2 regions of the Luteolibacter yonseiensis genome follow, and region 2 is predicted to be linked to the other one. Evidence: riboswitches for the same ligand, from Rfam matches in the RefSeq annotation. Region 2 holds a riboswitch; the other holds the start of a gene.

Region 1 (16,134 bases), on a different contig from region 2:
AGTCGCTGAAGCCGGACGCGGAGCGGCTTGCGGGGTTCAACGAGGCACGTCGCAAGATTCTCGAACTCGGACTGTTTTCGGACGATCCGGTTTACAAGGATTTCGAGATCCTGCGGTTGGCGGATTCGCTGGCCTTTCTTTGCAACAAGCTCGGCAGCGATGACCCGACGGTGAAGGCGGTGCTTGGCGGCCTCTCGCCGGCAAGGCGGGCCGAGCAACTCGTGAACGGCACCGCTTTGGAAGACATCGCCAGGCGCAAGGCCCTGTATGAAGGCGGCAAGGCGGCGGTGGATGCCTCCGCGGATCCGATGATCCTGCTGGCCAGAATGGTGGACGGGGAAATCCGCCGGTTGCGCAAGATGGAGGAGGCGTCGGACGAGGTCGTCAAGCAAGCTCATGCGAAGATCGCGAAGGCGCGGTTCGCCCTTGCGGGAGAATCACGTTATCCGGACGCGACGTTTTCCCTGCGCCTTTCCGTCGGACGGGTCACGGGCATCCCGAGCCAAAAGGTTCCGTTTCACACGACGTATGACGGTCTTTTCGCGAGATCGGCGGACCAGGATGGCAAGCCGCCCTTCGACCTGCCGGAGAGCTGGAAGGAAAAACGTGGTGCCATCGGCAAGGATGTGGCGATGAATTTCATCAGCACGAACGACATCACCGGCGGGAATTCCGGCAGCCCCATCGTCGATAGGAATGGCGAACTGGTGGGGGTGATCTTCGACGGCAACTTCGACAGCCTCGTGAACAACGTGGCATACGATGAAAAGACCGCGCGCGCCGTATCGGTGGACTCGGCGGGAATCTGGGAAGCGTTGGACAAGGTCTATGGCGCGGAGAATCTGCTGGATGAACTGAATGCGGAATGAGGTCGCCGGATTCCGCATGCTGAAATCCGCTTGCCAACCGGTCGCGGATTTCCAGCATGCGGATCGTGAAGAAAAGGATTTTCATTGTTGCGGGTGTGGCACTTGTGGGCGTCTGCCTGTGGCTGGGCACGCGGGGAGGCGATGTCGAACGGTCCCACCGGGATGAGGGCAATACGTCCCGTCACTCGGGATCGGTGGATTCATCAGACGCCCATGGCACTGCGGCGGTTCTGAAAACCAAGTCTGCCATCCGCGATACCGGTAAGCCCCGTTCCACGCACGGCCCCGAGCGGCTGAAGGAGTTTTATCTGCCCGTGGTGGACATCAATGGACTGACCCTGCGGGAAGCCCTTGCCAAACTGATGGCCGCCTATGAGGACGCATGTGCGAAAGCTGGCGAGGTGCCCATCCCCTTGACTTTCGATGTGCCGCCCACAGCCACGAAAAAACTGCGACTCAGGCTCTCTCCGGGAAACTTCAGTTCATCCGTCCGGTTCCTCGCCACCTATGCCGGAATGAAGGTGAACCGTGACAAGACGGTGTATCGGTTCGAGCCTTTTGCGGATGAACGCGGTGAGGTGAAACGCAGCGTTTCCTTACCGCCGGATTTCGCAACGCGCCTGAGTGAACAGACCAGCCTCTCTTCTGGATCGGAATCCGATTCTCCGATTGGTGAGGGTGAAGGCTCCCCGAGGAAAGCGGTTCCTGTCAGAATGACCATCGCTGAAATCCTCAAGGCGTCCGGATTGGAACTCGACCCATCGACACGGCTGTCTGTCAAACCATCAGGAGAACTGATACTGGAGACACCGAGCGGAGCGGATGCGGCGGCGATTTCCGCGCTTGAGGACTCGCTCAAAAATGATGTTCCGATCCAGAACAAGTTCACTACAAAAGTTCTCCACATCCCGGCCGATCTCGACTGGGCCGCTCCGGACACCTCGCAGATGACCGACTCGGAAATCCAGTTGTTCATGAGGCAGATGTCCCAGAAGAAAGGAGTGGATCTGCTGACATTGCCAGAGGTCACAGCCCGGGGCAATCAGGACGCCAGTATAGAGAATGTGAGGGAGTTGATCTATCCGACGAATGCCGAGGGAACGGAATTTGAAAAGCAGCAGATCGGAGTCACGATGCAGATGAAGGGTGACGCGTTGGCTTTCGGCCACGATGTCGATTTCCAGTTCACCCATACCACCGGGGGATTGGACAATCCTCTTGAAAAACCGGTGATCGAAAAACACACGGTTTCAGGTGCCGGATATACCGGAGACCGTGGAGCGAGGCTGGCCGTGGAAACCCAGCCGGATGGATCCCGAGTGGTGGTGTTGCTCAGCGCGACGATGATCGACGCCACGGGACAGCCCCTGCACGGAGCGGAGTGATCCGCAGCCTGATGGCCTGGTGCCATGATTTGCTGGATCGGTCTCGGGAAAAATGACGATACTCCGCCATGGCCACGCTCACGGAATCCTTTGCCGATCTTGAAACCACCCGTGGGAAAATGCGGGTGCATCTCTTCATCCCGGACGGTGGGAAGCGATATCCCGCGGTGATTTTCTACTCGGAGATTTTCCAAGCCACCGGCCCGATACGCCGGACGGCGGCGGCGCTGGCGGGCGAGGGGTATCTGGTCGCGGTGCCGGAAGTGTATCATGAGTTCGAGCCGTTAGGCACGGTGCTCGCCTATGATACGGAAGGCACCGCACGGGGCAATGAGCTGAAGATCACCAAGGAGATTTCCTCTTATGACGAAGACACGGATGTGGCCGTCGCATTCCTGCGGGAGCATGAATCCTGCACGGGAAGGATCGCGAGCTTCGGTGTGTGCCTCGGCGGTCATCTGGCGGTGAGGGCGGGGTTGCGTCCGCATGTTTCCGCCGTTGGTGCGTTTTATCCGACGGACATCCACACCGGCACGCTCGGCTTGGGGAAATGTGATGATACGCTGGCGCGGCTGCCCGGGATGGAGGCATCGCTCCTCATCCTGTTCGGCAGGCAGGACCCGCATGTGCCCCTTGAAGGGCGGAGGTTGATCCGCCAGACTTTGGAAGACGGAGGCGTGGATTTCGAATGGCATGAGTTCAATGCCGCGCACGCCTTCCTGCGGGACGAGGGCGTCCGTTACAACCCGGCTTTGGCAAGGGTCACGATGTCGCTGCTGCTGCGTTTCCTTGCGGAGAAGATCGGCTGAGGCAAACCCCGGCTGCCTCAAATAAAAAAACACGCCGGAGCGGACTCCGGCGTGCTTGAAGAATTCGCGCGGAATGATTTCCGCGCTCCCGTTGTCACCAATCCACCGTGATGCCGGCGTAGGCACCGGTGCCGGCACCTTCGATGGTGGAACCGAAGAAGCTGGCGAGCTCGTAGTCCGCGTCGAAGGCGTTTTCCAAGCGGGCGTGGAGCTTCACCTTGTCCGTCACCTGATAGGAGGCGAAGAGGCGCGCCACGGTGTAGGAGTCGATGGGATCACCACCCCACGAATGGGAGGCGAGGTGGGTGGCTCCGATGCCGACGAGCGACTTGTCCGTCGGCTTCCAGTCGATGGAAGCGGTGGCGGCGTTGCGCGGCTGGTCGCTCAGGCTTTCGTGGAGGTAGGTCCAGGCGAGGCGGTAGCCCACCGTGTCCCCGAGGAAATCACCGCGCAGTCCGAGTTCGAGTCCGTCCGTGTCGGAATCGCCGGAAATGTTGACCGGTGGTGCCGGGCTCGACTGGATCTGGTCGGTGATGTGGTTGTGAAACCAGGTTGCTTCGATGCGGTGGTTCGCGCCGATCTTCTGCTCCACGCCGATGTCCCAGCCGATGGACGATTCCGCCTCGAGGTCGGGATTGCCCGCGCCGAAGGAGGAACCGAAGAGGTCCAGATACGATGGAGAACGGAACGAGCTGCCGACACCGCCACGGATGCTGGTGCCGGTGGAGGCGATGTTGTAGATCGAGCCGACACGCCAGGTGAGCTCGTCGCCGTAGGCATCGTAGTCCTCCCAGCGCAGGGCCGCCGTGCCGGTGAGGTTTTCGATGATGTCCCATTCCAGCGCGGTGTGCACGCCGTAGCGTTCGCGGGATTCGTCCGTGCCGATGGTGTTTTCGTAGGAGCTTTCATGGAAGAAGGCTCCGGCGAGCAGGCGGAGGTTTTCCGCGAGAGTGATTTCCTGATCGGTGGAAACGCTGCCCGCGCGCAGGTCGGTGCCGAAGTTGCCGTAGGACGAGTCACTGTCGTAGAATTCCTGCTGGTAGCCGGCGTGGAAACGCGAGGTCCAGCGGTCGGAGATTTTCCCGGTGGCGTAGATGGTGGCCAATGCGGAATCCAGATGGTCCTGGGAATTGCCGGAATTGTCGTAGGAGGAGTCGATGGCGCGGAATGTGGTGCCGACCGTCCACACGGAGTCGATCTTGCCTTCCACGCGCAGGGCGGTGTTGGCCTGGTGGAAACTTTGCCGGGGGCCGTCGTTGTCCGTTTCCTCGTAGCCGCCGGAGAGGTAGTAGGAAACATCACCGGTCCGGCCTTGGAACATGCCATGGGCGGAGAGGGAATTGAAAGAGCCGGCTTCGAAAGTGGTCGAGCCATGCGGATCGCCGGATCCGTAGGGCGTCTCCATCCAGAGCACCCCGCCGATGGATTCCCCGCCGTAGATCGCGCCTTGCGGTCCGCGCAGGATTTCGATGCGGCCGACGTCGTAGGTCCGGCCCGCGCCGAGCACGTTGCCGAGCGGCGTGGTGGAATCGCTCAAACGCATGCCGTCGAGGACGAGCTGCGAGTAGGCGGTCGTGGTGCCACGGATGAAGAGCGATCCGACGGCACCGGTCTGGCCGCCGGTGGAGGTGGAGATGACACCGGGGGATGCGTTCAACGCGTCGCGGAGCTGGAAGAGTCCCTCGTTTTGCAACTCCACCGGATCCAGCACGGTCACGGCGGAGGTGACGGTGGCGTTGTCACGCGGGATACGCAGGGCGGAAATGACGAGCGGTTCGAGTTCCTGTTTTTTCTCCTCCGCCTGGGCGGGGACGTGGGAAAGCAGGGCGAGCAGTGCGATGGCACTCCGGTAGGAGCCTCTGAGAGGCGTTTTCTGGTATTTCATGTGTGGATTCCTGTGTCTGTAAGTCGCAGACCTTCGAAAAATCCCCCCCAGGCTGGCGATCTGGCTTACCGGAGCGCTCGCGCGTCCCGGAATCACAGTGGCGATTACCGCGCCGGAATTTCACCGGCTTCCCCATGGATCCGCTACCTTGGCGGATGGTTTCCTGAAGAGAGTCGGCCTTACACCGACGGGCTGTGACTAGGGAGAAAGCCGGATCCGTGCAAGGGGAACGTGGAAATTTTGGCGCAAATCGCGGCGATATCTGGTGACAGGGGCATTAAAATCGTCATTCCGGCCTCCTCCGGCTCCTGTCGGATCGCTTGGCGCTTGACCGCCACCCGCTTGGGCATTTCCTTCCCGCCATGTTCCGCGAGGTCCTGAAGTCCAAACTCCACCGCGCCATGATCACCGGCTCGGACGTCGATTACGAAGGCAGCATCGAAATCCCCACCGACCTCATGGCCGCGGCGGACCTGTGGCCTGGGGAAAAAGTGCTCGTCGCCTCGATCACCACCGGTGCCCGGTTGGAAACCTACGTGCTTCCGGGCGCACCCGGCACCGGGCACATCCTCATCAATGGCGGCGCGGCCCACCTCATCAAGGCCGGCGAGCGGGTGGCCATCATGTGCTTCGCCCTCTCCGAGACCCCCGTCGTTTCGCAAAACCTTCTGCTGGACGAGAAGAACAACATCGTGCGCCAGAGCCGCTAGCCTTTTTCCTGCAGGTTGAAATGCCGTTGACCGGCTTGCACGGACGTGCCAGCTTGTGGGCTATATGAAGTGCACACCGGTTCTTTCCGTCGCCGCTGTTCTGGCTCTCGCTTCCTGCGGTACCACGATGGTCCCCCTCAATCCCGACGGTTACGACCCACTCGGTCCTCCGGGAGGAAAAATCAACAATTCGGTCGCCCTGAGCGGAGCCAACTTCAAGGCCGGGCAATTCGTCCGTGCCGCGATGGACAACACCGCGCTCTTCAAGGTCCGTCCCAAGGGCGATGCCGACGCCGACAAGCTTCTCAAGCGCGGCACCTCCATGAAGGTGATTTCCAACAGCGGTAGCTACGTGAAGGTGGAGTTGGACAGCGGTGAGATCGGTTTCGTCCCCTCCGTCATGGTGGAAGATCCGAACGCGCTTCCCGCCACCCCGACCACTTCTGCCGGCGAGGTTCAGGTTTATCCGCCCCTGCCCGGAGTAGCTCCTGCGGGTGAGGCCCTGCCGTCCTTGGATCCGGCCGGGCTGCCACCGGAAGGGGCCATCCCCACGGTGATCGATCCGGATGCTCCGTCTCCCACCGCCCCGGTTCCACCCGTGACGCCTGGAACGGGTGAAACATTCCCTGCTCCCACGACTCCTCCTGTGGCTCCCACGCCACCTGTCGAGCCAAGTTCCGTTCCTCTGCCGTCTAACGGCGAGGAGTGAGGCAGGCGGTTTTTTACGGAGATGGTGCTGCCACGTCCCACGGACCGGCTTGTCGATTGCGTCTGGTTGCCGCGCATCCTGGCGAAGGCGCGGCTGCTTGCCGTGGACGAGCTTCCCGAGGAATACGCCTCCCGCTTCTGCCACCCGTCCGGTGTCGACGGGCAGTTCATCGCGTTCTTCAACCTTACCCGCGATGAGCTTCCCGCGGTCTGTGGACGCGGAGACGGTGAGATTGGCGAGTGGTTCCTGTCGTCCCCGGAGAGAAAATCCCGAATCCAGGAATGGAACCGGATCGCCGTGAATTTGGGCAGGGCGGGTTTTCCAATGGCGGAACGTCTGCCGGTGGCCCTTTCCACCAGCTACCGGCACCTGGCCGACCGGAAATTGGAAACGGTCTTCCAGGTGCTTGAAGCGGATGAGGAGGGCGGCCCGGAGCTCACTCCTCCGGCAGGACCGTGACCACCGTGGCATCCACCGAAAAAATGCGGATGGCGACTTCCCGAACCTGTGCGCAGGTCAGAGCGTTGTAGGCGGCGGGCAGCAGGCGGTGCTGGTCCGCGGGGTGCCCGAACAGCAGGTCCAGCACCACGTGCCGGGCGACGGCCGCCGGTGACTGCTGCTGGATGGCGAGACCGCTGAGCACGGTGGAGCGCACCCGGTCGAACGTTTCCTCCGGAATGCCATGTGCGGCGATTTTGGCGATCTCGGCCAACAGCTCGCGCCGGGCGAGTTCCGCTTGGTCCGGTGCGGTGGCGAGGTAGTAGGTGAACAGGCCGGTATCGTAACCGAGGAACTGGGTTCCCCCGACTTGGTAAGCGAGGCCGAGTTCCTCACGGATGCGGGTGAAAAGCGGGCCGGCCATGTCGGATGCATACTCCTGGATCATCGCGAGGGCGAAGCGATCGGTTCCGCTCACCGTGGTGCCCGGGTAGCCGATGGTGATGACCGCTTGCTTCTTCGGCAGATGCCTGGTCGAGTTTCCTGCCGTGCCCAGATGGCTCGCGGGCGGTGTCCACGCATCGCCCGCGGGCAGGGTGGAAAAGAGGTCCGTCAGAAGCGCGAGGGTGGAGGCTGGTTCGAAATCACCCGCCACGGATATCGCGATGTTCGACGCGTTGAAAAGCCTCGAATGATGCTCCTTCAACGCGGCTTGATCCAGCGCGGTGAGGCTCTCCACCGAACCGAGCGCGTCCAACCCGTAGCCGCTGCCGTTGAAAACCGCCTCGCGCAGGCTGCTGAATCCCGTGTGCAACGGATCCTGCAGGGCCTCCTCCAGGCTGGCGAGCTGGCTGGCTTTTTCCCGGTGGATCGCGTCGTTCGACAAGGAAGGCGAGATGATGACTTCCGCGAACACGTCCGCGATGGTGGCGAAATCCGGCGCGAGTCCGGCGGCCTGGATGAGCAACGCGTTGTTTCCGGTATTCGCGGAAATGGAGGCACCGAGCGACTCCAGCGTCACCGCGATTTCCTGAGCGCTGCGGGTGCGCGTGCCCTTGGGCAGGGTGGAGGCGAGGAGCTGGTTGAGGCCATTGGTCCCGGGCGTTTCGGAAGGCAGGCCTCCACGCACGGCGGCCTGCAGGTGCACGAGCGGCACCCGGCGATCCGGGATCAGCGCGAGGGTTAGACCGTTTGGCAGTGTATGAACCTGGATTTCCTCACGCACCCGTCCGGTTTTCGCCACGCGGGCGGGAGCCTCGGCTTCAAGGGGATCGAGAACCGTGAGGCTGAGCCGCTCGTCGGACAAAGTCGCAGCCACCCGGCGGATGTCATCCGCGGTGACGGCTTGGATCGCGGCGAGGTAGCGGCGGGTGAAATCCAGATCACGCGCCTCATGCCAGTTCGACGCGAGGTCGGACGCCCGGCCGGACGCGGTGGTGAGGCTGCGGAACTGGCTGGCCGCGATCTGGCGTTTCGCCTTCGCCAGGTCATCGTCCAGATCGCTCGCGGCCACGGAGGCGACTTCATGGAGGGCCGCTTCGATCAATCCGTCACGTTTGGCCGTTTCCGCGTCCGCGGAAATGGCCAGCAGTCCTTCGCGCCCCGGTCCGGTCCACGAAAACGCGGAAATCTCCAACGCCAGTTCCTGTTCCTCGCGCAGGCTGCGATGCAGGCGGGACGCCCGGCCGCGTCCGAGGATGCCCGCGAGCACGTCATAGGCGGGAGCATCCGGGTGATCCAGCGCGGGCGTTTTCCAAGCCAGGGAAATCCGGCTCGTCGGGATGGCGAAGGTATCGCGCCCGCGACGCGGCCCGATCTGCGGCGCGTCCTTGCTGACAAGCGGTTCAAGCCCGCAGCCCGTGAGGCAGGGAGCGGTCAGTTCCTCGATCATCTTGCGCGCTTCCGCCGCATCGAAGTCACCGGAAACCACCGCGAAGCAGCGGTCCGGTGTGTAGCGTTCACGGTGATAGGCGGTGAGATCGTCGTAGCGGATCGCATCGAACAGATGCCGGTGGCCGATGACCGGATGGCGTCGTGGATCGAGCGTGAAAACCGTGGAAAACAGCAGACGCGAAGCCGCGTTGTCAGGATCATCCAGTCCCATGTCGATCTCGCGGCGGATCACGTCCTTTTCCTTCTCGAACTCGCTCTCGGGCAGGTTCGGGAAAAACACGAGATTGACGAGCGTCTTCACGAAGGTCGGCAACGAATCAGATGGTCCGTCGATATAATACACCGTCCGATCGAAGCTTGTATAAGCGTTCCAGTGTCCGCCCGCCGCCTGCACCGTGTCAGCCAGCGTGTCCGCGTCATAGTCACGGGTGCCCTTGAAAACCATGTGCTCCAGAAAATGGGAGATACCGGCGCCCAGGTGTTTGCCCTCGTGCATGCTGCCGGTGGCCACCCAGATCTGGGTGCTGACGACGGGGGCGGTGGGATCCGGATCGAGGATGAGGGTCAGTCCGTTTGGCAGGGTCTCGACGGTGGCGGCGGTGGCGGGATATTCCATGAAGTTCTGGCTTGGATGCGCGGGTGGATGGCCTATAACAGCCTGTCATGCAACGTTGGATCGTAACGGGCGTCTTGGCGATGTTTCTCTTGGTCGGCGGTGGATACGCTTATTGGAGTTACAAGCAGAACCTGCCATCCCCCATATGGGTTCCCATCCCAATGAACCACGAGCTGCCCTTGGAGCAACGGGAAAAATTCGCCAAGGAACTGAAGGCCAAAATCGCCACCCCGGAGATCCTCAACCAGGTGAGCCAGGACCTTGATCTCGCCGCGAAATGGAAGCTCGCCAATACGGATGCCGCCACCGCCGAACTGAAAAAACGGCTCTTCGTCCGCGCCGGCGAAATGGATTCCCCGGGAGGCAAGGTCCCCTCGATGAACATCGGCGTGGAAGGACCGAGGAAAGACAACGCCATTTCCCAGCAAATCGCGATGCGTGTCATGGACGACGTCTGGAAGATCATCGGGATCAAACCTCCGCCGAAGAGGTAGGTGGTCGCGGAGGTCGCTTGCCTCCCGCACCCCGCTCTTTCACGGAAACCGATAACCCGCGCCGCGGACGGTCTCGATCAGCACCGGGCGCGATGGATCGTCTTCGATCTTTTTCCGGAGATTGAGGATATGTTGATCCAGCGTTCGGGACTCGGGGTAATATTCGAGTCCCCAGCAGGCGTTGAGCAGCTCATCGCGGCTGACGACCTCGCCGCGGCGGCGGGTGAGAATCTGGATGACCTTCACCTCACGCACGGTCAGCTCGATGCGGATCCCATCCTTTTCCGCGACAAGACGCTTCGGATGGATCCGCCATGGTCCGAACGCCATCATTTCGCCCGCGGCAGGTTCTTCAAGACGCCGGAGGACCGCACGGACGCGGGCGAGCAGCTCGTGCTTGCCGAAGGGTTTTCGCAGGAAATCGTCTGCACCGAGTTCCAGGCCGAGCACCACATCCACTTCCTCGGATTTCGCGGAAAGGAAAACGACGGGTGTGCGCCGGTCGCCGCTCCGGATGGCGCGGCAAACCTCGTATCCACTCGCGCCGGGCATCATGATGTCGAGCAGGACGATGTCCGGCCGTTGGGATTTCCACGTGGCGATGGCTTCCAGACCGTTTTTCGCGGCGATGACGTGGTGGCCGTCAGCTTCCAGCAACTCCTTCACCGCCTCGCGCGTCACCGGGTCGTCCTCCGCGATCAGGATGGTCATGCGCCGCTCCTTTCCCCAAGTGGCAGCACGAGGCGGAATTTCGCGCCTTGGGAAGTGCAGAGCAACTCCAGCCGCCCGCCCATCTGCCGTGCGAGATCACGGCTGATCGACAGCCCGAGACCGGTTCCCGTCGCACCTTCGTTCACACGCGATCCCGCCCGTTCGAACGGTAGGAAAATCCGGGTCCTCGCATCCGCCGGAATGCCGGGTCCGTCGTCCTCGACCTCCACGACGAGATGGCCCGCCTCTTCGGAAATGGCGACCCGGGCTTTCGCGGATTCGCCCGCGTATTTTTCCACATTCGAGAGCAGGTTCGAGAGGATCTGCGAAAGTGCGTCCTGATCCACCGTGACCTTGCGGGAGAGCTGGAAATCGAACCCGCAATGGATCGACTTGCGGGCGAAGAGCGGGGCGAAATTTTCCCACAGGCCGTTGGCGAGTTTTTCCACATCACACGGAGCGGTGTGGATCTCATGCTTCCCTCGCTCCCCACGGGCGAAGGTTTGCACATTGTCCACGATCCGGGAGAGGCGTGCGGTTTCCTCACGGATGAGTCCGAGCCTGCGGCGGATTCCCTCATGGTCTCCAGTGAGGCTGTCCAGCGCGAGGTCGGTATTGAGCAGGAGATTCGTAAGCGGTGTGCGGAGTTCGTGCGACACACGATTCACGAAGCTGACGCGCTGCTCCGCGAGGCGCGTGGCCTTGCGTTGCCATGAAATGACCGCAGCACCACCTGCGAGCAGGAGTGCGGCCAGCGTGAATGATCCGGCGAGGACCGGCGGCCTGTAACTCGTCACGACTTTGACCGGATAATGCCGTCGCAGCGTCCAATCCCCGAAACGCGAGACATGGCGGAGGATTTCGTCAGGTGTCGCGCCGGGAGCGGGTTTGCCTGTGGAGAGGAATACGTCCCCACCTGGATCGGTCCAGGTGAGCGTGCCGGGTTCGTCGTTCGGGAGATTCACGTTCACTTGTCTGGCCAGATCGCTTCGCACGATCCCGACCGCCTCCTGTGGATCGAGCTGCAGGATGACGGAGGTCCTGCCATTTCCCTGCCGCCACGAGAGGGGGTGGCCCGGAGTTTCGATCCAACCGGAACCGTTGATGACTTCATTCGCGGAGAAAATCCATTCCCCCGGTTCACCCTTTGCGAACCGGTCGAGAATGGGCCGGATGCGAGGTTCGCTCCCATCCATGAGGCGGTGGGCGCGCGAGGGGTCGGAAAATCCCGGGTTCAACCAGGAACATTGCACCACGCCGACGACGGTGGATTCCACCTCGCGGGTATTCGTTTCCAGCAAACGCCTGGCTTCCGCCTCCAGCGCGGATTGCCACATGCCGTCGAGTGCGTCGATGCGGCGCGCGGTCTCGCGGAACGCGTCATCCACACGATTTCCCGGAGGCTTTTCCGCCACGCGTTCGATCCGGCGGGAAAGGACGAAACCCGTGCCTGCGACGAGCGCGGCGGCAAGCGTGGAAACCAACAAGGTTCCGATCCACGGTGGTGTCGCTTGTCGCATGAGTGGGTCTGATGTGAAGCGATGGATCGCGGTTAGTCGAGTTTGATGAATGCGAGCACCGAGTGTTGGGGATCCAGCCTGCCTTTCCCATCGGTGGCGGCCCCACTGCCGACGAGCAACCATTCGCCGCGTTTGACGCGAAGCTGGGAGCTCCAGTGGTTCGTGGCGAAGATGGGCATGGTCATGTCCGTCTTCCACTGGCCGTCGCGGAAAATCCGTTGATGGACGGATTTGCCACTTTCGGTGACCCGTTTGATCTCGAACTGGACGATGGCACCTCCCGCGTCAGGCAAAATTTCGACTTCGGTGGAAGTTCCCACATTACGGGTGTCGAAGGCGGTCGGCTCGCTGAATTCCAGTTGTGCGGGTTTTCCACCGGTGGCGGGTGTCAATCTGCCTGGCTCCCATTCGGTGGGGTAGCTCACCTCGTCAACAGCGCCTGCGATTCCCTTCGAGCCGGAGTGGGTCGCGGTGGTGAGGCTCCCGATGGTTTCCGTGGTCCCCTGGTTTTGCCAACCCATGGCGGCCGCCCAGGCAAGATCCGGGATTCTGAACAGATCATTTTCCTGGATCCATGCGGAGAAAACGGAGTGCGGCAGTCGGATGATTTTAATCGATAGGTGATTGATTGCCACGGAATCATCCTCGGATGGCTCCGTCCGCCGCAGGATGTTTCCTTGGAAGAAAATCAGCCGGACGAGGTGGTGCGGCTCTCCGGGCGGAGGTTCGGTGTGGTCATTCGCTTCCCGTGAGACGAGATAGGTTTTTCCGGGGGCGAACCGGAGCTGGTCCGCGCCGATGGGGAATTTCTTCTCTGAAGATAACGGATTTCCGGCGGCATCCACCACCGGCCGTGCGTAGCGGGAGCCGCGAAATCGCGGAAGGAAAACATCGTCAGGCTGGCGGGTTCGTTCCGTGAGAGGGTCCCATGCTTGTTGTGGCAGTATCATCTCGTACCAGTCCATCTTGGATCTGAGGATCATTTTCCCGTCCTCGACTTCCGCGCCGCCATTCTGGCTGTAACCCAGGTTTCTGGACTGGAATGCGGTGGGTATAGGCCATTCGCCGGGCTTGGGCGGGATGTATTCGGTGGCGTAGATTTGTTCCCAGATGGATGAATTGGAAAATTCCCGGCCTGCGATGCCGGTTGAGAGCGCGGTGTGGTCCAGCCGGGCGGTTTTCTCTTTGATCCAAACCCGCGCCTGTTTGCGGAGGCTGGAGGCGTCTTCGGAAAGTGGATTTTTTTTCATCCATGTGTCGAGTTGATCCGCGGGAACAAGGATGTGCTCGATAAGGCTGACGAACTGCTCTCCGCCGGGCGGGCCGGAGGATTTGGCAACTTCCGACTCCGGATCGTCGGCGTGGCTGGCGGAAGTGAATGCCAACAGGGCGGCGATGATGCGTAAGATTTTCATGATCGTAACGGGCAAGGTTCCGGATCAGTCGAGTTTGATGAATGCGAGGATCACATGTTCCGGGTCGGGTTTCCGCCGATCATCGACGCCCGTGCCGCTGCCGACGAGCAGCCATGCGCCACGTTTGACACGCGCTTCGGAGTTCCAACGGTTGACAGCGAAGATGGGCATCGTCATGTCCGTCTTCCACTCGCCATCGCGGAAAATCCGGTGATGCACGGATCTGCCGCAATCGGTGACCTGGCTGACTTCGAATTTACAAATAGCCCCTTTCGGATCAGGGCTGATTACAGCGGAGAACTCTGTTCCACAGTTTCTGGTGTCGAAGGCACAGGCCAGGCTGTATTCTCTCTGCGCAGGCTTTCCGTCAGTGGCGGGCACCAATTTGCCAGGCATATATTCCGTCGGGTAAATCACTTCCACATGGCTGTCCAAAACACACTTGGAGCCAGCGTGATTCGCGGTGGTTAGACTGACGGTGGTTTCGGCGGAGCCGTTTTTTTCCCAGTCCGCTACGGCGGACCATGCGTGCTCCTGGGTTTCGAGCAGGTCGTTTTCCTGGACCCAATTTGAAAAAGCGAGGTGGGGCACCCGGACGAGCTTGAGGGAAAGGTGATTGATTTCCAAGGATTCATCTTTGGTTGATTCTGCCGGAGGGAGGATGTTTCCCCTGAAAAAAATCAGCCGGACGAGGTGGTGTGGATCTTTGGGAGAGGGTTTGACGGTTGTGTCAGGATGAGGGCTCACTTTGGGCTCTTGGGACTCATTGTCCTCCCGCGAAACAAGGTAGGTTTTACCGGGATCGAAGCGGAGCTGGTCCGAGCCGGGGGGGAATTCCGCCCTTTCCTTGGGCTCGATGAAAGGGTCCGGCTCCGCCCGGTTTCCGGCGGCATCTTCGCGCTGCCGTGAAACCTGGATGCTGCGGAAACGAGGGATGAAAACATCGTCCGGTTGGCGGGTCTGTTCCGCGAGGGGGTTCCATGCGTGATGGGGCAACAACATTTCAACCCAGCCCGTTTGCGCCCGAAGGACCATCGCTCCATCTTCGATTCCGGCACTGCCACCGGAAACGTAGCCGAGATTTCTTGTATCAAATGCGGTCGGCGGCGACCACTCGCCGGGATCGGCAGGCTCATATTCGGTGGCATAGATCCGCTCCAAATTGGATTCGTTGGAAAACTCACGGCCTGCGATCCCTGTCGAGAGCGCCGTATGGTCGAGCCGTGCGGTTTTCTCCGCGACCCAAGCCTGGGCCTGCCTGCGGAGGGCGGAGGCGTCTCCTGCGAGAGGGTTCTTGTCCAACCAGGCATCGAGCTGGTCGGCAGGCACGAGGATGTGTTCGACAAGGCTGACGAACGAATCTCCGCTGGGCGGAGCGGGGGATTTTTCCGAATCCCTTTTCACAAAAGGATTCGGTTCTCCGGCGTGACAACAAAACGCGAATGCCGACAGCGCGGCAATGGTGGATGGGATTTTCATGATCGTGGCGGAGCGGGATGTCTGCTCCGGGCCTGATGGAAGCCGGTTTTACAAAGCCCCGCGCCAAACCACGATGAATGTTGTGCAAAAATTCTGCAAAAGAGGGAGAGAAGCGTCGCCCCGGCCCGGGATGAGCCGGGCCATCGCATGACCCGTCACGACGAGGATACATCAGGAAGTCCCGGAAGGCGCCGTGTCCCGCCGCGCTCCGGACCTCAGATATGCCTCACCACCTGCCCGCGCTTGAAGCGAGCCTTCGGGATGCTTGCGTATTTGTCCTCGGCCGAGCGGTAGCCCAGGGCGCAGGCGACGATGGTGGTGTAGCCGCTGCCTTCCAGCCCGAGGATCTTGTCGTAGCCGGCGGTGCTGATGCCTTCCATCGGGCAGGCGTCGATGCCGAGCAACGCCGCGTTCGACATGAGCTGGCCGAGGGCGATGTAAAGCTGGCGCACGTTCCATGCGTGGCGCGCTTCATGGGTCATCGTTTGGGCGAAGCCCTGGATCATCCCCTTGAGCGGAGCGAGGCCTTCCGCCGTGCCGCCCTGCTGCTCGGCCATGCGCTCGATCCAGACATCGATGTCGTTCGCATCGAGATCGGTGCGCGCGGTGAAAACGACGAGGTGGGATGCGTCCGTGACCTGGGATTGGTTCCAGGACTCGGGCCGGAGGTTCGCCCGCACGCCGGGGTCCTGGATGATGAGGAATCTCCACGGTTGGAGTCCGAAGGAGGATGGCGTGAGCACGAGCGATTCCTCGATGGCGTCCCACGTTTCCGCTGGGATCTTCCGGGTGGCGTCGAAGCTCTTGGTGGCGTAGCGCCAGTTGAGTGATGAGATGAGTTGGTCGGTGGAAAGGCTCATGTGCCGCAGGTTAGTCCGTATCGAGCTCCAATGGCAAGGAGACGTCGGGGAAATCCTTGAGGGTCAGGCTGAAAATCACGCCATATTCCTCCTCAAGCCGGTTGTCCCGGTGTGTCACCCCCATGCCCGCGACCCAGTTGCCGAGGTCCCGGTGGATGGTGTATTGCTGGAGTTCCAGCGTGCTGTCGTCGAGTTCCAGGATGTGGCGGGTGCCGATCCCCCAGTTTTCGTTCAGGCGGGTGTAGGTCTGAACGTCGAAGCGGTCCGAATCCACCATCACAGGGTGTCCGTTCAGATAGCGGTAACCGAGGGAGAACTCGAAGCCCTCTGTCGGCATGAAG
Region 2 (16,134 bases):
GCAGGGGTCCCAGAGGAATGCCGTTCGGATCGGATTTTGAATCCGCAAGCGCGCGCAACGCCTGGGCGCGGATCTCCGCATTCTTGTCAGCGAGGAGCGCGGTCAGCTTATCGTCCGCGGTTTTACCATTTTTCGCGTCCGGAATGGTGGCGAATTCGCTCTTCGGCAGCAAGGCCGCCCCGCGGCGTGAAATGACACCCAGCCCTTGGATGGCGTGGATGCGGACCATGAAATTCGAGGAGTCCGCCGCTTCGACGAGGCGCGTGACACCGTCCGGCTTGCGGGTCAGCGCGAGATGAGCCCGCAGGCGGATGCGGGCGTCCGGATGCTTCAGGAGATTCGCCAGCACCGCGGAACTGCGTTGCTCGAAGCCTTCCTTCATGATCTTCGCCGCACCGGCGGCATCCGCTGCCAGCCATGTGTTTTCGCCGGCATCCAGGGAAAGCAGGCGTCCGTCCTCATGAGACGCCCATCCGGTGATGAAGTCACTGATGTAAACCTTGCCGTCCCAGGAATACTCCACATCGGTGGCGGCCACTCCCCACAGGAACTGGCGCGAGTCGGTCATTTCCATGCCCGCGCCCTTCGGTTTCATCTCGAAGGACCAGATGCCGGAGTTCGCGCTTCCTCCCCGGTAGTCGGCAATGAGGAAACGTCCCGCCTCCCCCTCCAGGAATCCGGCACCCGGATTCGCGGTGAGGCCCGAGGGCCCGGAGGTCAGATGGGCGCTTGGCGGAAGAATATAGGCCGGTTGCGACGGATTCTGGAGCTCCCACATTTTCTCATCCATCCAACGGCTCGGAGGGTGGTCCTTCAGACCGATCTGGCGGTGGAACGTGTGCATCGCCTGATGCTCCATCTGCCAGCCGGAATCCCCGCCCTCCACCAGATAGACCACACGCGCGGCATCCCCCTGGTCGGAGTTGTTATCCACGCTGAAGGCATTCCCCAGAGCGTCGAAGGCGATCTCCTTGGGATTCCGCAGTCCGGTGTGGAACAATTCGAAACCCGTGCCATCCGGCTCGAAGCGGAACGCGGCGCCCTCGTTCGGATAGTCATAGGCCTTGCCCTCCTTGGTGAGCAGGCTCATCCCGCGGTCGCCCACGGTGCCGTAAATGCGGCCGTCCCCACCGAGGGTGAACCCGTTCAGGTCATGACCCGACAGGGAAACCCGTACGCCGAAGCCATCCGCCACGACATCACGCGCGTCCGCCTTTCCATCGCCATCCGTGTCGCGGAGTTGATAGATTTTCGGGATGCAGGCGAAATAAAGGCTGCCTTCGTAATAGAAAACCCCTGCGGCGGTGCCATCCAACACGTCATTGAAACCATCGGCGAAGACCTTGGACTCGTCGATCTTCCCATCCCCGTCCGTATCCGCAAGGCGGCGGACGATCTCGGTTTTTTTCGTTAGTTTTTCGATGGGAAGTTTTTCCTTCCACTTCTCGTGAAGCGCGCGGCGGTCGCTGGTCTTTTTCGCGGCGAGGTCGTCGAGATACCAATAGAGATTGTCCCGGTCGTCCTCGATCCCTTCGCGGAACCGGTGCGTTTCCGAAAGGTAGATACGGCCCTGGTCATCGAACGTGAGCGCCGTGGGCGATGTGACCTGCTGGTCCTTGTAAGTGGCTTCCACCTTCAGCGTGCTGCCGATCGGGATGTTCGCCCCGGCGACGACATCGGTGGCCTCAAGGCCTTCTACGAACGCCTTGCCCTCGCGGGTCGTGGGAGGAAACTTGTAGTTGGGATAGTCGGTCAGGACGATCTGGTCGATGGCGATGAATCCCCAGCCCGCGTCGTCGTCATCGTCCACCAGACGGATGACAGCCTTGCTTCCCTTGAGCTCGGTGACATCCCACAGGGCGGACGTGAAACGCAGGTTCTGTTTTCCGACGGATTCCCGCACCACCTTGCCGTCGATGACGAGCTGCGCTGCGGTTTTTCCGGCGGAGTTTCCACCGGCGATGAGGAAGGTGATGTAGGGTTCCGCGATGGTGAACTCCGGAGAAACCAATGCGCCCTTCTCGGAGGTGCCGCCATGGGTGGAGGAGGCGAAACTGTCGTTCGAGTAGGCGGTGAACGGCTTTTCCATGTCGTCCGTTTTTCCAGCGACAGGAGCCAGGCCGAACGCCGCTCCCTCGGTTTTCCAAGTGTCGAAACCATCCCCTTCGAAGGTCTGGAAAATCCGGGTGGCGGCCGGAAGGGATGCGGTCAGGGCCAACAGGGCGCAGGTCGTGCGGAACATGGATTTTGGGAAAAGGTTCTGATGCGGGCGGGAACGATGCGGGCCACTATCGGTGCGTGATCCCGGAATGCCAACCGTAAAGCGGACGACGGGGTTGCGGAAACCCACCGGGTTTTCAGCCGATGCCACAGGGTTCAGCCGGCGAGGACTCTCGCGGCGGCGAGTAGGGCGGATGCGACAAGCACGACCATCGCGGCACCACCCGCGATGCGGTCCGTCACGGTGGAACGCGGGCGGCGCGCCGAGGCGGTGGAAGGAAACACGATGACACCATAGATCATGCCCGCGAGAAGGCCTCCCGCATGCGCGGCATTGTCGATGTAGCGGTAACCGATGACTCCGATGAGCGCCGTCAGCAAGACACCGGCCGCCAACCTCCGTCTCGCACGCAGCGGAACGAGTTGCTTGTGAAGTGTTTCGAAAACCATCAGGAAACCAAGCCAGCCCATCAGTCCGCCCGAAGCACCTACGGAGGGAGCATCCACAAACCGGGCGGATGCCTCGCCACCGATGCAGGCGCTGAACAGGAAAACCAGAGGCAGGTGGGGCCAGCGGGCGAAGACTTCCAGACGTTTTCCCAGGTACAACAGGCCCGCGGCATTCATCAGGAAATGGACGATGTTTCCGTGGAGGAATGGTGCGGTGAACAGCCGCCACCAATCCCCTTCCAGATAGGTCTGTTTCTGAAGCCCTGCGGCGGCCGTGCCACCGAAGTGCATGAAAGTGCCGATGCCATCGCTTTTGAACTGCACGAGGATCTGTGCCAAAGCGACCAGCGAGATGAGAATCAGGAACACCTTGGTAAGCGGCGCCTTCTGCCACGCCAGCCATGTTTCGAAACGGATCGTGGGAGCGGCATCGGCGATGCCTTTTTCGGTCCAGCGGCCAAGTTGTTTGGAACGCTTGCGGGCCTGATACCACGGAATGAACGCGAAGATCACGAACATCAGCAAGGCGAGTCCGGACGACGTGGAACCAAGCATGGCGCGTGTGGCGAATGCCAGCTTGGAACCCATGTCCGGAACCACGCCCGACTGGGCCGCAAGCCGTCCGGCGTATTGGAAGCCTCCGTAAAAGGAATAAAGGCTGAACCCGACCAAGGCAGTGCCAAACCAGCGCAGCTTGTAACCCGCGTCATCCATATCCTCCCTCACCCAGCGGGACCGGGCGGTGCGCAATGCGTCGCCCATGCCCTTGAGTTCTTCCGCCAACATCATCCGCGGATGGTCCGGTGTCCAGACCAGCGCCAGACTGCCATCGTGATCATCACGGATCGCCTCGGTCAGCGCTTCCAGCGAATCGCACGAAACCCGTGATTTGACATCAACCCAGCCCCAACCGGCGGGAGCCTCTGGAAACGCATCCTCGCGAGCCCACACCGGAGCATCGGCATTTTCCAAATGGGCTTCGTTCACGCTGGTGAAAGAGCGTTACTGCTCCTTCGGTTTGTCTTCCGGAGCGACCGTCGCGTCCGCAGGTGCCGGTTCGGCAGGTGGGACGACTTGTTCAGGAGCGGCAGGTGCGGATTCCGGAGCGGGAACCGAGGCATCGGCAGGCACCTCCGCAGGAGCCGGGGTTTCAACCGGAGCAGGGTCGGCAGGAGGAAGCTCCGCCTCCAGCGACTTCGGAGCGGCAGGCTCCGCAGGCTTCACTTCCACGGTCTTCGGTGCGGTGTCCGCGGCCGTGACGGTGCTGATGGTCTTGTTTTTCTGACCGATCAAGACCGCAAGCACCAGACTGAGAATGAAGAAGAGCGATCCCAGATACACCGTGCCGCGCTGCAGGACGTTCGTCGTGCGGGCACCGAACACCTGGTCCGTCACGCCACCGCCGAACGCGGCACCGAGACCTTCCTGTTTCGGACGCTGCATGAGGATGACCAAGGTCATCAGCAAGCAGACGATCACGAAGATCACCAGCAGGAGATCGATGCTAATATTGAGCCAGTTGATCGCAAGAAAAGTCATGGGCGCGGGACTATGGGGGGCACTCCCGGCCTTGTAAAGCGGCGAGTTTCCGGAAATTTCACCTGAAAAAAACCGCGTAACAAGACATCCTTGGTTCGTGGTGGTCAAATCCGGACCTCCGCCCTACATCTCGCCACAAGTTTTCCCACGCATGAGATTCGCCCGACTTTTCGCCTGCCTGCTCTTCCTTGCCAGCCTCCTGCCTTCGGTCCGGGCCCATCAGGTGGCGTCGGTGGAACTGGAGTTTTTGAAACTCGATCACGAATGGCGGCTGTTGGGGGAAATGGACATCGCCTACATGCTGCCGGAAACGCGGGTGATCCCCGATGGCCTGCCCCTGAGCCGGGAGGCTGTCATGAAATCACCGCCGGAGGAACTGGCCCGCATCCGCAAGGAGACGGAAAACACGCTGCGCAAACTGCTGCGCTTCACCTTCGCCGGGAAAGACGTCGCCTGGAGGATCGAGTTCCCGGATTTTGAAAAGCAGCCGTTCGAACTGCCCGAGGAGGCGGGCGACATCGCGCTCCTCACCACACGGCTGCTGATCGATCCCCTCCCCGGCGCGGGAGAACTGCGCATCCACTGGGCCGGGGAGCAGGAGACGGAGCTGATCATCCTGATCGAGGAAACGGAGGAATCCGAAAATCCCCAGATCATCAGCACGCTTCCCGGTAGCAGCCTGATGCTGCTCAAACAGGAGTCATCGGGTGCCGCCGCGCCCATTGAGAAACCGGTAGCGGGCGGATTCCTGGAATCCGGATTCCGGCACGTGATATGGTGGGACCACGTGCTGTTCATCCTGGGCCTGTTCCTACTGGCCCCGCAGTGGAAACCGCTGGTACGGCAATCGCTGTTGTTCACCCTCGCCCACTCGATCACACTCGCGCTGTCGATCTTCGGATTCGTTCGTTTCCCGGAAGTGTGGATCGAGCATCTCGTCGCGCTGAGCATCGCTTGGATAGGTGTCGAAAACCTGCTGCTGAAGCGCCAGCTCGGAAAGCAACGGCTCATTTTCGTCTTCTGCTTCGGCCTGCTCCACGGGCTCAGCTATGCGGGCATCCTCGCGGAAAAGCTCAAGGGAATCTCCGGAAGCGGGTTGGTCGGACCGTTGCTGGGCTTCAACCTAGGAGTGGAGCTGGCCCAGATCGCCATTCTGGCGGTCGCTTTCATTCTCATCCGGCCTCTGAAAAAATACCTGCTGCAGGTGCGGATCATCGGCTCGGCCGTGATCGCCCTCATGGGAAGCGCGTGGTTCATTCAACGGGTGTTTTTTCCGGGCTCGCCGCTGTTTTGAAAACGATTGAAAAAAAACCATGGAAGCGATCGACAGGGATTTCCGACCACCCTTTTGGCGCATTGCCGGGCCACTGATGTTTTTTTTCGCCCTGTTGGTTGTCGCATCGGCCCTCGCCGGCACAACGTGGCCCGATCATCCTTGGCTGGCTGCTGTCACCGATTTGGCGGTCGTTGCCCACGCTGCCGTATCGGCGGTCCTGCTATCGGCATGCTTCTTCACAAGGCTGGCCCTGCACTCCAGCGGCCCCGCTTTGGATGTCACCATCCTTTTCGCGGGACTGGTGGTATTGAAACGCTCGGTCGCAGGGCGTTCATGGCATCCGGTTGCGACGCCGGGCGGCTCTCCGCCTGATGTCGAAGGCTCGGGCACGTATCGGATCGAAGTTGCGACAAACACGGGAAAGCGTGTCCTCGTTTTGGGACCATTCTTGTGCTGGCTCTTCAAAATCGAATGCCTGTGAGACAACGGGCTGCGGAAAGCTACGGACGTCTGGGATTCCAATACCCGTTGTTTTCCTCCGGGCCGAACCAACCGAGGTCGAATTCATGACTGTCGCCCTGGTGGGGGTTGAGCCCATGAGTCGGGTCCTTGTTGTTGGATTCCGCGGTCACGTGGCCGTCGCACCATGCGACGAGCGCTTTCCCATTCGCCCGGAAATTCACGGTGGGGCTGGGTTTGTCTCCCGAGGGGCCACCGCCGTAATCCCAGAACGGAGGTTCGCAATAGGGATATTCCTGAAGCCCGGACTCGCGGGCGTAGGCCGTGGTCGTGAACATCACCGTCCTGTCCGGACTGGAAACATTCGCGATCCGTTCCGATATCCTAAGCTTCGTGGAGCGGTCGAAATTCGAACCGGGGCGCCCGCCGATATAGACCGCGTTGTATCCATACCCTCCCGTCCCGGACTCGAAGCTCTGCTCGTCCCCCACGATATTCTTGAACAACGGGCAGATCCCGACCGCGCGGCTCTTGCCCAGATAGGGAGCGAGAAACCCCTCAGCCGGATCGAACTTGCCGCTGCCGGACTTCCTCGCCCCATGCCAGCGCCTCATGTTGTATTGGTCGTCCGCAGGACAAAAGACGCCGTTGTCGGCCTGATACCCGGCATTGGCAACGGCAAGGGATCTCAGATTCGCCATGCTCTGTGTGATCCGCGCGGTATCGACCAACGAACGGCCTCCCTTGTAAACGATGAGGCCGAGAACCACGACAACCGAGAGCGTCACCAGGATTTCCACCAGGGTGAAGCCTCCGGACTTTCTGCGGATGCTTTTCATGGCGTGGGTCGTGTGATGGAAAGCCGGTAAAACCTTTTTGCCGATTCAGACACCGGCCTTGTATCGCGGATGCGATCCTCCCGCATGACTCCCACACTCGCCAGATCCCCCACCCGCTGGTCCGAGATCAAGGGAGTGAATCCATTCTGAGGTAGAAACACCCCACCTGCCGTGCTCCGGGCGAGCGTCGTCCAGATCTTCAGATCGCTTGATACCTGGAGATCCCGCACGAGATCCATGCAACGTTCGTCACGAAGAGTGGTGAATTCGTAAAACGACTCCGCTCCAACCGTGATTGTTTGACAACGCCAGCCCGTGCCTTTCGGATTTTTTTCCCACGGCAGCAGCCCGAAGGCATATTCCATGAGATTAGGGATGCCATCGTTGTCGGGATCGGCGGTTGTCGTCCTCATGTTCGCCGGAAGCTCCGCAAGCAACGGCCACTGGCCGAAAGTCATGGGAGTGGAGATGGATCCCACCGCTTCCAGATCGAAGCCTCCGGAGCCGAAGGTCCGCCAGGAATCGAAGATCGACCGGTTCCCGCCATCCTTGTAAGCGCCGGAGCCCGGCACATCCACCAGCCGGATATGGGAGATCTCACTCAAACCCGTCTGCCCGATGTCAAAGGGCGTGCCCCAGCAATCGCCGTAGGCATTCACATGCTTGCCGGCCAGATTGTAAACATTGGTGGGATTGATGGTGCCGTACGCACCAACCGCCGAGGGAGTGAGCGATACGGGATTGAAGCGCACGAAATTCACCCCATCCGCGGAGACCTCGACATAGGCGAGCTCGGCATAAACTCCCCCCGATCCCGAGCCACCGGTATTGAAACCGGAAATGAATCCATTTTCAAAAATCACAAAATCAGCGCCGGAAAGATTCCGGATCGGCTTGGTGAATTTCAGCGTGATGCGGCCCGCCGGATTTCCCGTCGTGATCTGCGCGGCAGTCAGATCACCGAGGGAAACCACATCGAAGTTGTCGCCCGTCACGGGTCCGAGCGCATACTCCGGTTCATTGAATCCCGCATCGGTGTCCGATCTTTCGTAGGAAGAGCAGTTGGACGCCCATGCGAAAAACAACGGATTCACCCGATTGTTCGGATTCTGGAATTGTCCCGTCCCATCATCGATCCGCGCCTTCCCCACCCCGTGCGGTCCCACGAAACCCGGGACCGGAGCGTCGTAGGAATTCGCACGATCATCCAGCCCGGCGGAATAAGGCCCGGCTTGAACGGTGGGAATGGTCAGCATGGCGGCGAAACACACCACGGGATGGGTCCGGAGATTCATCAGGAATGGCGGGTAGAGGCTTATCTCCGGCGGCGGATGAAGAAACCGCCCCATGCGAACATGCCGAGCAGCAACGTCGATGGTTCGGGAATGATGGCCATGACGCTGTTCCCGCTCGACAGGTAAAGCTGTCCGTCGTGCGCGCGCAGTTCGCCCAACCTGTCGAGGGAGGTGAGGATCGTTTCATAATTCCCGCTGCCATCGGCCGAAAATTTCACCAATGCCGAGGGATCGGTGAAATTCGTGAGGGTGACGAGCAGATTTCCCTCCGCATCCGTGAGCATGGAGGTCGCGCCGCCGGCCGTCGCGAACGCCGTGCTGTAGTCGATCCACAGGTGTCCGCTGGCGGACAGGGAGGGCGAGCCGTTTCCTGAAATCGCCGCCGTCACTTCCGCCGCATCCCAGCGGTAGATGGCCAGGTCGCCGTAGCCCGGAGCGTAGTACAGATTCCCGGCCGCATCGAAGGTGAGCGGTCCGGACGCGCCCGCAACCCCGCCCAGATCGATGGTTCCTCCTGTGAGACCGTCGACATAATAAGTCAGCCGCGTCCCGGAGAAATCCCCGCCCGTGGAATAAAGGTGACCGTCGTATGATCCCAGGGAGTAATTCGTCAACGCAGCGGTGGTCGTCGTTCCCGCGCCGATGGAGTAGCGATAAATGTTCTGCGTGTTCGAGAACGTGCTGTCGTTGAAATAGACGGACGAACCGATCGCAACCACGCTTCCACCCGCGAAGTTGCCGCTGGCGTTCTGGATGGTGGTGGTGGATGTGCCGTCGTGGCGATAGACCCCGCTGGATAAGAACGAGGAATCCGCGGTCGCATAATAGAGCGCCCCATCCGATCCCCAGTCATAACTGATGATCCCGTCGCCGTTGCCATGGACATGGTAGGATGTCGCCGAATATCCCGGACTGAAACTCAGCGCGGCGGCGGCGGATGACGCGATCACCAGGGAGATCGCAAGCGAGATGATGCCCGTGTTTGATGGATGTTTCATGGTTGTGGTTGATTCGGGCATCATGCCTTGCGATCGCGGCGCGCACGGAGCATCAGCGGAAGGATCGCGGAGCACAGCAGCAGAGCCGTGGAAGGTTCCGGCACCGCGTGAAGAACACCCACCGCCTGCGGAAGCCCGCCGACGATCGAAATGTCGAACCCGCCCGAATCGTAGGTTGTCCAGTTGTCGAGTATCCGGTTCCCCAGGGAATCCAGCGCTCCGGCGGTTCCGGAGGATTCCGGATTCCCCACCACATCGACAAGCCTCACGTATTTGATGTTCGCCAGGTTCACCGTTCCTCCGAGCACAAGGCTGTGGGTGGCGAGTTCCTCAAGATCGAAGGGTGTCGCGAGGTTTGACGCATGCTTGCCCGCGAGATTGTAAACGTTCGTCATGTCATACATCTGGAAAGTCCCGGCGGTGGACACCCGCGTGGTGTTCAGCGAGATCGACGGGAACCGCGCGAAGTCGGTGCCGTTGCTCGACACCTCGACAAAGGCGAGCTCCGCGAAAAATCCCGGTGCGGGCCCTGAGGCGAATCCATTCTCCCGGACCGCGAGGTCCGCCCCCGCTCCGTTATAGATTCCCGTTTCATAGTAAAATGTCACCGATCCGGGCGCATCGATGCCGATGAATCCATAGGTGTCGGTGGTATCATTCACATCACCACCGTAAGGATGGAAATTTGCGGCGCCGCTGCCCGCATGGAAGGCGTTCGGTTCCGTGCCCGCCGTCGGCGGTGTGGTCGTGCTGTAGAGATCACCCAGTGAAAACGCACCGCCGGACGCGGGATTCCTGAAGTTCGGTCCCAGTCCGGGAGCGGGCGAGTAGTCGGCGATGGTGGTGGCCCATTTCGTGATTCCGGACACCGCGATCGGCGTGTCGATGCCGCTGCCGCCATTGTAGCTGGTATAGGAACCGGCCATCGCCGGGCCGGTCGAAAGGAGCATCACGATTCCGAACGAGGATTTCCTTATCTTATGGAAAATCCCGGAAAAGGGATTGTTATAGGATTCTGTCAGATCAGGCCGGATGCCGGACACGGTGGTGCCAGACACCGCGGGCATATAAAATGCGCGGTGGAACATTGTTGGTTTCTCTTATGTGTGTTGTCGATGTGCACAAAGAGAGGGCAGCGTGGGATCACGCGTCCTTCTCCCGTCGATCCTCTTTCGCGGAGGACCACTGATTTGCTTCCCCGGCAGGCCGGTTGGCGGGTGACGAGCTACGAAAGCGCAAGTATTCGGACTCCCAGCCTGGCCTTGTCCCCGCCTTCACCGTCCATCGGAACGATTGGCTTTGTGGGGACTCGTATCTGGATACCGCTGCGCGACAGTTCCGGGTTCTCACCGGATTCCATGACGCTTTCGTGATTGGTCGGCGGGAACGTCTCTTCTTGCCGGACCAACCGCAAGCAGAATTCTGGATAGATATGGAAAGCTTCCCGTGGATTTCACCGTGGATCGTTGGCAGGCAACGCTCCCCATATCTCCGCCATCAGTGAAAAAATTCCGGGCTCGGCTTCTTTCAGGTCACCGGCGACGAAGGGATGGAAGTCATTCGAGCCGAAATAGCTCTCCGTCATCTCGGCGAAAAACTCTTTTTGGTTGGTGAGGCCGTAGTGCTCACGCCTTTGCCCGGTGGTGGTCATGACGGACTTGTATCTGCCACTGTCACGGAATTTCTCCCAGGCGGCGGTGATCCGTGGATCATCAAAGCCCAGCACCTGATCGTGATACGCATGCGCCAGTTCGTGCAACACGGCCCATGGCATCCGGTGGTTTTCAAAGGGAGAGAGAAACCTGTCCGCCCGGGGGATATGCACGCATTTCACAAGCGCAGCAGGGTAGCCGTTCTCCTTCAGCCATCCCGCGCCAGGGTGATACTGCATCGCTGCGAGCGAACCACAATCGAGATCGAGCTCGATGGTCACCGCCCGCAGCTTCGCCAGGGCGGGCTCCGGCACAACCGTGGCGATGGCGACGAGCCTGGCATCAAGCAGCTTCAAAGCGCGTTCGCCTACCGTCATTGATTCTCCTTTCAACAGGCGCTCATCCACCCGCACGCTCCATCCTTCGATGATCCGTGTCTCGTGGGCCGTCAGGAGATCCGGTTTTTCACCGGCAAACCACAGCAGGCCCGTCGCCAGAAAAATCAGGGTAAACCGCATGCGGACCTTTTTCACGTTCACAGCCACCCGACCAGAAACCCGAAACCGACCAGAGCAACCGCCACTCCGCCCGACCGCACCGCGATCCGCCCCCATGGCCACTTCACCAGCAGGCCGAAGGCGATCCCGGCCAAATGGAGGAGACCGGTGGAAATCACGAAACCAACGGCGAAGGTCATCGCATCCGCCGCCTCGGGCAGTTCCGTGCCGTGGGCATACCCGTGAAAAATCGCAAAGATCCCGACGAGCACCGCCGACACCCACAGCGGAGGCCTGGCCGCGAGCGCGACCATGGCTCCGAGAACGACACCGGAGAGCGCGATGCCCGTTTCCACACCCGGCAGTGGCAGGGCCAGCACCCCCATCGCCCCGCCCATTGCCATCACCACAGGAAAAATCACCGGCAGCATCCACATCGCCCGGCCGCCGAGGAAGGCTCCCCACAGTCCCACCGCGACCATGGCGACGATGTGATCCAGTCCTGTCAGGGGGTGTTGGAAACCACTGAAAAATCCGCCCGCCGCTCCCGTCGCCGTATGGGCGCCGGCGGTCGAAGGCAGGACAAGCAGTATCAATGCGAACGCCAGCAAGGTTGCGGCCCGAGGCTTGGTCTTATGGAGAATGGTCATCTTTGAGAAGATACGTGGCGGCTCATCGCATCCATGTCAACGAAACGGTGCTCCCCGGAACTTCGTTCCCCTGGCGGTCCATCCGGTCCGCTGGAGAAAGCGCGGCTCCGCATTTCCACCAGAAGCGACATTGAAGATGAATCCACGACGGCCCACATCGCGCTTGACCCCGGCCGGACATGGCGGGCAAATCCCTGCGGAATGACAACCTACCCGCGGCGTTCTCATCGTTCGGTTTCCTGTGGAATCGCGGCCGCGCTGGCAGCCCTCTCCACCCCCATGGCGAGCGCCCACATGGCGGTGGAGGGAGCGGGGGAAATCGGCAACGGCGCGCTGCACCCCGTGATGACACCGGCGCATGTACTCCTCTTGCTGGGACTGGGGCTGCTGCTTGGCCAGCAGACGCCGCTCGATCTCGGCAAACGCCTGCGGGTGTTCGCTCCGGCTTCCGCCGCCGCGCTGTTGTTCACGTTCACCGGGACGATCAGGGAAATCAACCAACCCGTCCTCATCGCCCTCTCCCTGTGCGTCGCGATACTTGTCGCCCTGGAAAAAAGGCTGCCGCGCTTCGTCCCGGAATTTCTCTGTACCTTGACCGCCATCGGGATAGGAATCGATTCGGCAGTGGAGACCGGCGACACAGGAACCATCCTCAAAACCCTGATCGGCACCTGGCTGGCAATGAACGCGATCGTTTTTTACATCGCGATCTGTGCGTCGAACGGCGCGGACAAGCAATGGGCCAAGGTCGGCGTCCGCATCCTCGGCTCATGGATCATCGCCATTTCCCTGATGGTGCTCGCGTTCTCACTGCGGAAGTGATGGCAACGTCACCCATTGCGACGACAGGCTCACCAAAGGCACGAAAGCACACTTAGAGGGTTTTCTCCAACGGGGATGACCTACCCAAGCCGTCATTTTGGCATTTGCCCCTGCCAGGCCGGAAGAAAGGACAGGCATTCCCGCCTGTCCCTACATTCTCCGGCTCACATCTCCAGCAACAACCGTGTCGGGCTTTCCAGACACTCCTTGATGCGGATGAGGAAGGTGACGGCCTCCTTGCCATCCACGAGGCGGTGGTCGTAGCTGAGGGCGAGATACATCATCGGGCGGATGACGACCTGGCCGTTCAGAGCGACGGGGCGCTGCTGGATGGTGTGCATGCCGAGGATGCCGCTTTGCGGAGGGTTGAGGATCGGCGTGCTGAGAAGCGAGCCGTAGGTCCCGCCATTGGAAATGGTGAAGACGCCGCCGGTGAGATCCTCGATGGTGATCTTGCCGTCCTTGGCTTTTTTCGCGTAGTCGAGGATGTCCTTTTCGATCTGGGCGAAGGATTTCTTGTCCGCATCCCGCAGGACCGGGACAATGAGCCCCTTGTCGGTGCCGATGGCGACGCCGATGTCGTAAAAGTGGTTTTCAACGATGTCCGTGCCATCAATGCGGCCGTTGACGGACGGGATGTCCTTGAGGGCCTGGGCCACGGCTTTCACGAAGAAGGACATGAAGCCGAGCTTCACTCCGTGCTTCTTCATGAAATCGTCCTGCACCGCCTTGCGGAGGTCCATGACGGCGGTCATGTCCACCTCGTTGAAGGTGGTGAGGATCGCGGCGGTCTGCTGGGCGTTGACGAGATGCGTGGCGATCTTGCGGCGCAGCATCGACATCTTCTTGCGCGTGGTCCGGCCGTCGCTGACAGCTTCGGTCGAGACCCGCTCTGCCGGAGCGGCAGGAGCGGAGAAATCCGGTTTGGCAGGGGCGGATACCGGTGCCGGTGTGGCGACGGGCGTGGGTGCCGGGGCGGCGACAGGAGCCGGAGCGGCGGGTGCGGAGGCCGGCGCGGCGGCGGGTGTGCCGGCGGCGGCGCTGGAATCGATGGTCGCGATGACGGCACCGATGGAGACCTCCTCCCCTTCCGGGGTGATGATCTTCAGGCGTCCGGAAGCCGGTGCCTCAAGCTCGTTGGAAACCTTGTCCGTTTCCAGGGTGACGAGGATTTCGCCTTGGGCGACCTGATCTCCGTCCTTTTTCCGCCATTGGGCGACGTTTGCGGAGGTGATGGATTCACCTGCGGCAGGCACTTTCAGCTCGACGATGCCACCCGCGCTCACAACGGGTGCGGCGGCAGGTGCCGGAGCCGGGGTTGCGGCGGCGGCTGCTGCGGCCACCTCACCCGAGATGCGGGCGATGACGGTGCCGATGGACACCTCTTCGCCTTCACCAACGAGGATTTCCAACACGCCGTCGCTGGCGGCTTCGAGTTCGTTCGACACCTTGTCGGTTTCCAAGGTGACGAGGATCTCGCCCTTTTTCACGGGATCGCCGTTTTTTTTGTGCCAGCGGGCGACATTGGCGGAGGTGATCGATTCTCCAGCGGCGGGAACTTTGACGTCGAGTGACATGGATGAGGCGTGGTGAGAGTTGGGAAAAATGGATGGTTTCAGACTTCGAATGCCTGGACGAGCAGCGCTTTTTGTTCGCGGTAGTGCATCGCCTTGGAACCGGCGGCGGGACTGGAAGCTGTGCCCCGGCCCGCATAACGGATCTTCCGACCGACGACCTCTTCGAGGCGGGGTGCGATGTAGGACCACGCGCCCATGTTGTGAGGTTCTTCCTGGCACCAGACAAATGCCGAAGCGTTCGAATACTGGCTGATGAGAACTCCAACCATTTCATCGTGAAGCGGATAGAGCTGTTCGACACGGACAATGGCGACATCTTCGATGCCGTTTTCCTGACGCTTGGCGACGAGATCGTAGTAAACCTTTCCGCTGCAGAAGATCACCCGGTTCACGTTGCCCGGGTTTTCGAACACCTTCGTATCCGGAAGGATTTCCTGGAAACAAGTGCCTTCGAGGAAATCCGACTCCTGCGAAATGGCCTCCGGACGGCTGAGAAGACTCTTCGGAGTCATCAGGATGAGGGGCTTGCGGAATTCCCGGTGCTTCTGACGGCGCAATGCGTGGAAATACTGCGCGGGCGTGGTGAAGTTTCCGACGATCATGTTCTTCTCCGCACAGAGCTGCAGGAACCTCTCGAGCCGGGCGCTGGAATGCTCCGGACCCATGCCTTCGTAGCCGTGGGGAAGCAGCATCACGAGATCGCTCGGTGTCTGCCACTTGGACTCGGCGGAGGAGATGAATTGGTCGATGATGACCTGCGCGCCGTTCGCGAAATCACCGAACTGCGCTTCCCAAAGGGTCAGCATGGCCGGGTAGGAAAGCGAATAGCCGTAGTCGAACCCGAGCACCGCGAATTCGGAAAGGAACGAGTTGTGCACGCAGAACTTCGCCTGCGACGGGTCGAGGTTTTCCAAGGGGATGTAACGCTCGCGCGTCTCATAGTCATAAAAGACCGCGTGACGGTGTGAGAAAGTGCCCCGGCGGCAATCCTGGCCGGAAAGCCGGACGGGAGTGCCCTCGAGCAGAAGGGAACCGAATGCCAGCGACTCCGCGAAGGCCCAGTCATAAGGGCCGCCGTTGGTGAGAGCTTCCGCACGGCGCGGGATGAAACGCTTTTCCAAGGTCGGGTTCAGGTCGAAACCGTCCGGAATGGTTGTCAGCACGGCGCCGATCTTCTGGAGCGCCTCGCGGTTGATGCCGGTGGCGATGGGAGCATGGGAATACGGCACCTGGTCGACACCGGTCGAACCGCTGAACGCGGTGCGGTCGCCCGCTTCCTGAAGCTGGAGCATCTTCTGATAGCCTGCCTCGAAGCGTCCCCAGATGGCGGTCTCCAGTTCCTCGACATCCGCTTGGGAGATGACGCCTTCGGCGACGAGCTGCTGCTTGTAGATTTTACCGAACGTCGGACGCTCGGCGATTTTCTTGGCGATGATCGGCTGCGTGAACGCCGCCTGGTCGGCCTCGTTGTGGCCCTGCCGGCGGTAGCAATACATGTCCAACACGATGTCCCGGCCGAATTTCTGGCGGAAATCCAGGGCGAAAAGCGCGGCCCAGTAGAGCTCCATCGGCTCCTCGCCATTCACGTGGAGGATCGGAGCCTCGATCATCTTGGCCACGTCCGTCGCATATTCGGACGAACGCGCGTCGGCGGGAGCGGTGGTGAAACCGATCTGGTTGTTGATGATGAGATGGATGGTCCCGCCGGTGCGGTAGCCCTTGAGCTGGGAAAGGTTCAACACTTCCGCGACCGAGCCCTGGCCCGCGAAAGCGGCATCACCGTGGAGAAGGATCGGCAGCACCTGGCCTCGGTCGATTTCGCCGCCGTGGAGATCGTTCAGCACCCGCTGGCGGGCGCGG

What was found. A riboswitch is a leader RNA that binds a small molecule or an ion and turns the genes downstream of it on or off. The one in region 2 is predicted to bind cobalamin.
Region 1: it holds a riboswitch for cobalamin, as region 2 does, so the genes downstream of both, JIN84_RS03860 (TonB-dependent receptor plug domain-containing protein) here and JIN84_RS13570 (PEP-CTERM sorting domain-containing protein) in region 2, are expected to answer to the same signal.

What each region holds. Positions count from the first base shown of each region.
Region 1 is NZ_JAENIK010000004.1:524,710-540,843, reverse strand. Features, by position in the region: gene JIN84_RS03875 (S46 family peptidase) at 1-869, shown strand, start outside; gene JIN84_RS03870 (hypothetical protein) at 935-2,254, shown strand; gene JIN84_RS03865 (dienelactone hydrolase family protein) at 2,323-3,063, shown strand; gene JIN84_RS03860 (TonB-dependent receptor plug domain-containing protein) at 3,158-4,948, opposite strand; cobalamin riboswitch at 4,982-5,130, opposite strand; gene JIN84_RS03855 (aspartate 1-decarboxylase) at 5,311-5,658, shown strand; gene JIN84_RS03850 (SH3 domain-containing protein) at 5,723-6,367, shown strand; gene JIN84_RS03845 (DUF5069 domain-containing protein) at 6,389-6,826, shown strand; gene JIN84_RS03840 (M16 family metallopeptidase) at 6,804-9,314, opposite strand; gene JIN84_RS03835 (hypothetical protein) at 9,362-9,808, shown strand; gene JIN84_RS03830 (response regulator transcription factor) at 9,848-10,519, opposite strand; gene JIN84_RS03825 (sensor histidine kinase) at 10,516-12,039, opposite strand; gene JIN84_RS03820 (hypothetical protein) at 12,072-13,454, opposite strand; gene JIN84_RS03815 (hypothetical protein) at 13,479-14,933, opposite strand; gene JIN84_RS03810 (NAD(P)H-dependent oxidoreductase) at 15,149-15,793, opposite strand; gene JIN84_RS03805 (LPS-assembly protein LptD) at 15,804-16,134, opposite strand, start outside.
Region 2 is NZ_JAENIK010000011.1:874,590-890,723, reverse strand. Features, by position in the region: gene JIN84_RS13610 (DUF7133 domain-containing protein) at 1-2,242, opposite strand, end outside; gene JIN84_RS23430 (rhomboid family intramembrane serine protease) at 2,377-3,657, opposite strand; gene secG (preprotein translocase subunit SecG) at 3,673-4,209, opposite strand; gene JIN84_RS13595 (HupE/UreJ family protein) at 4,361-5,503, shown strand; gene JIN84_RS13590 (hypothetical protein) at 5,523-5,966, shown strand; gene JIN84_RS13585 (prepilin-type N-terminal cleavage/methylation domain-containing protein) at 5,986-6,783, opposite strand; gene JIN84_RS13580 (hypothetical protein) at 6,780-8,078, opposite strand; gene JIN84_RS13575 (PEP-CTERM sorting domain-containing protein) at 8,099-9,076, opposite strand; gene JIN84_RS13570 (PEP-CTERM sorting domain-containing protein) at 9,097-10,143, opposite strand; cobalamin riboswitch at 10,294-10,484, opposite strand; gene JIN84_RS13565 (M90 metallopeptidase family protein) at 10,530-11,246, opposite strand; gene JIN84_RS13560 (HupE/UreJ family protein) at 11,264-11,875, opposite strand; gene JIN84_RS13555 (HupE/UreJ family protein) at 12,077-12,697, shown strand; gene sucB (dihydrolipoyllysine-residue succinyltransferase) at 12,862-14,274, opposite strand; gene JIN84_RS13545 (2-oxoglutarate dehydrogenase E1 component) at 14,313-16,134, opposite strand, start outside.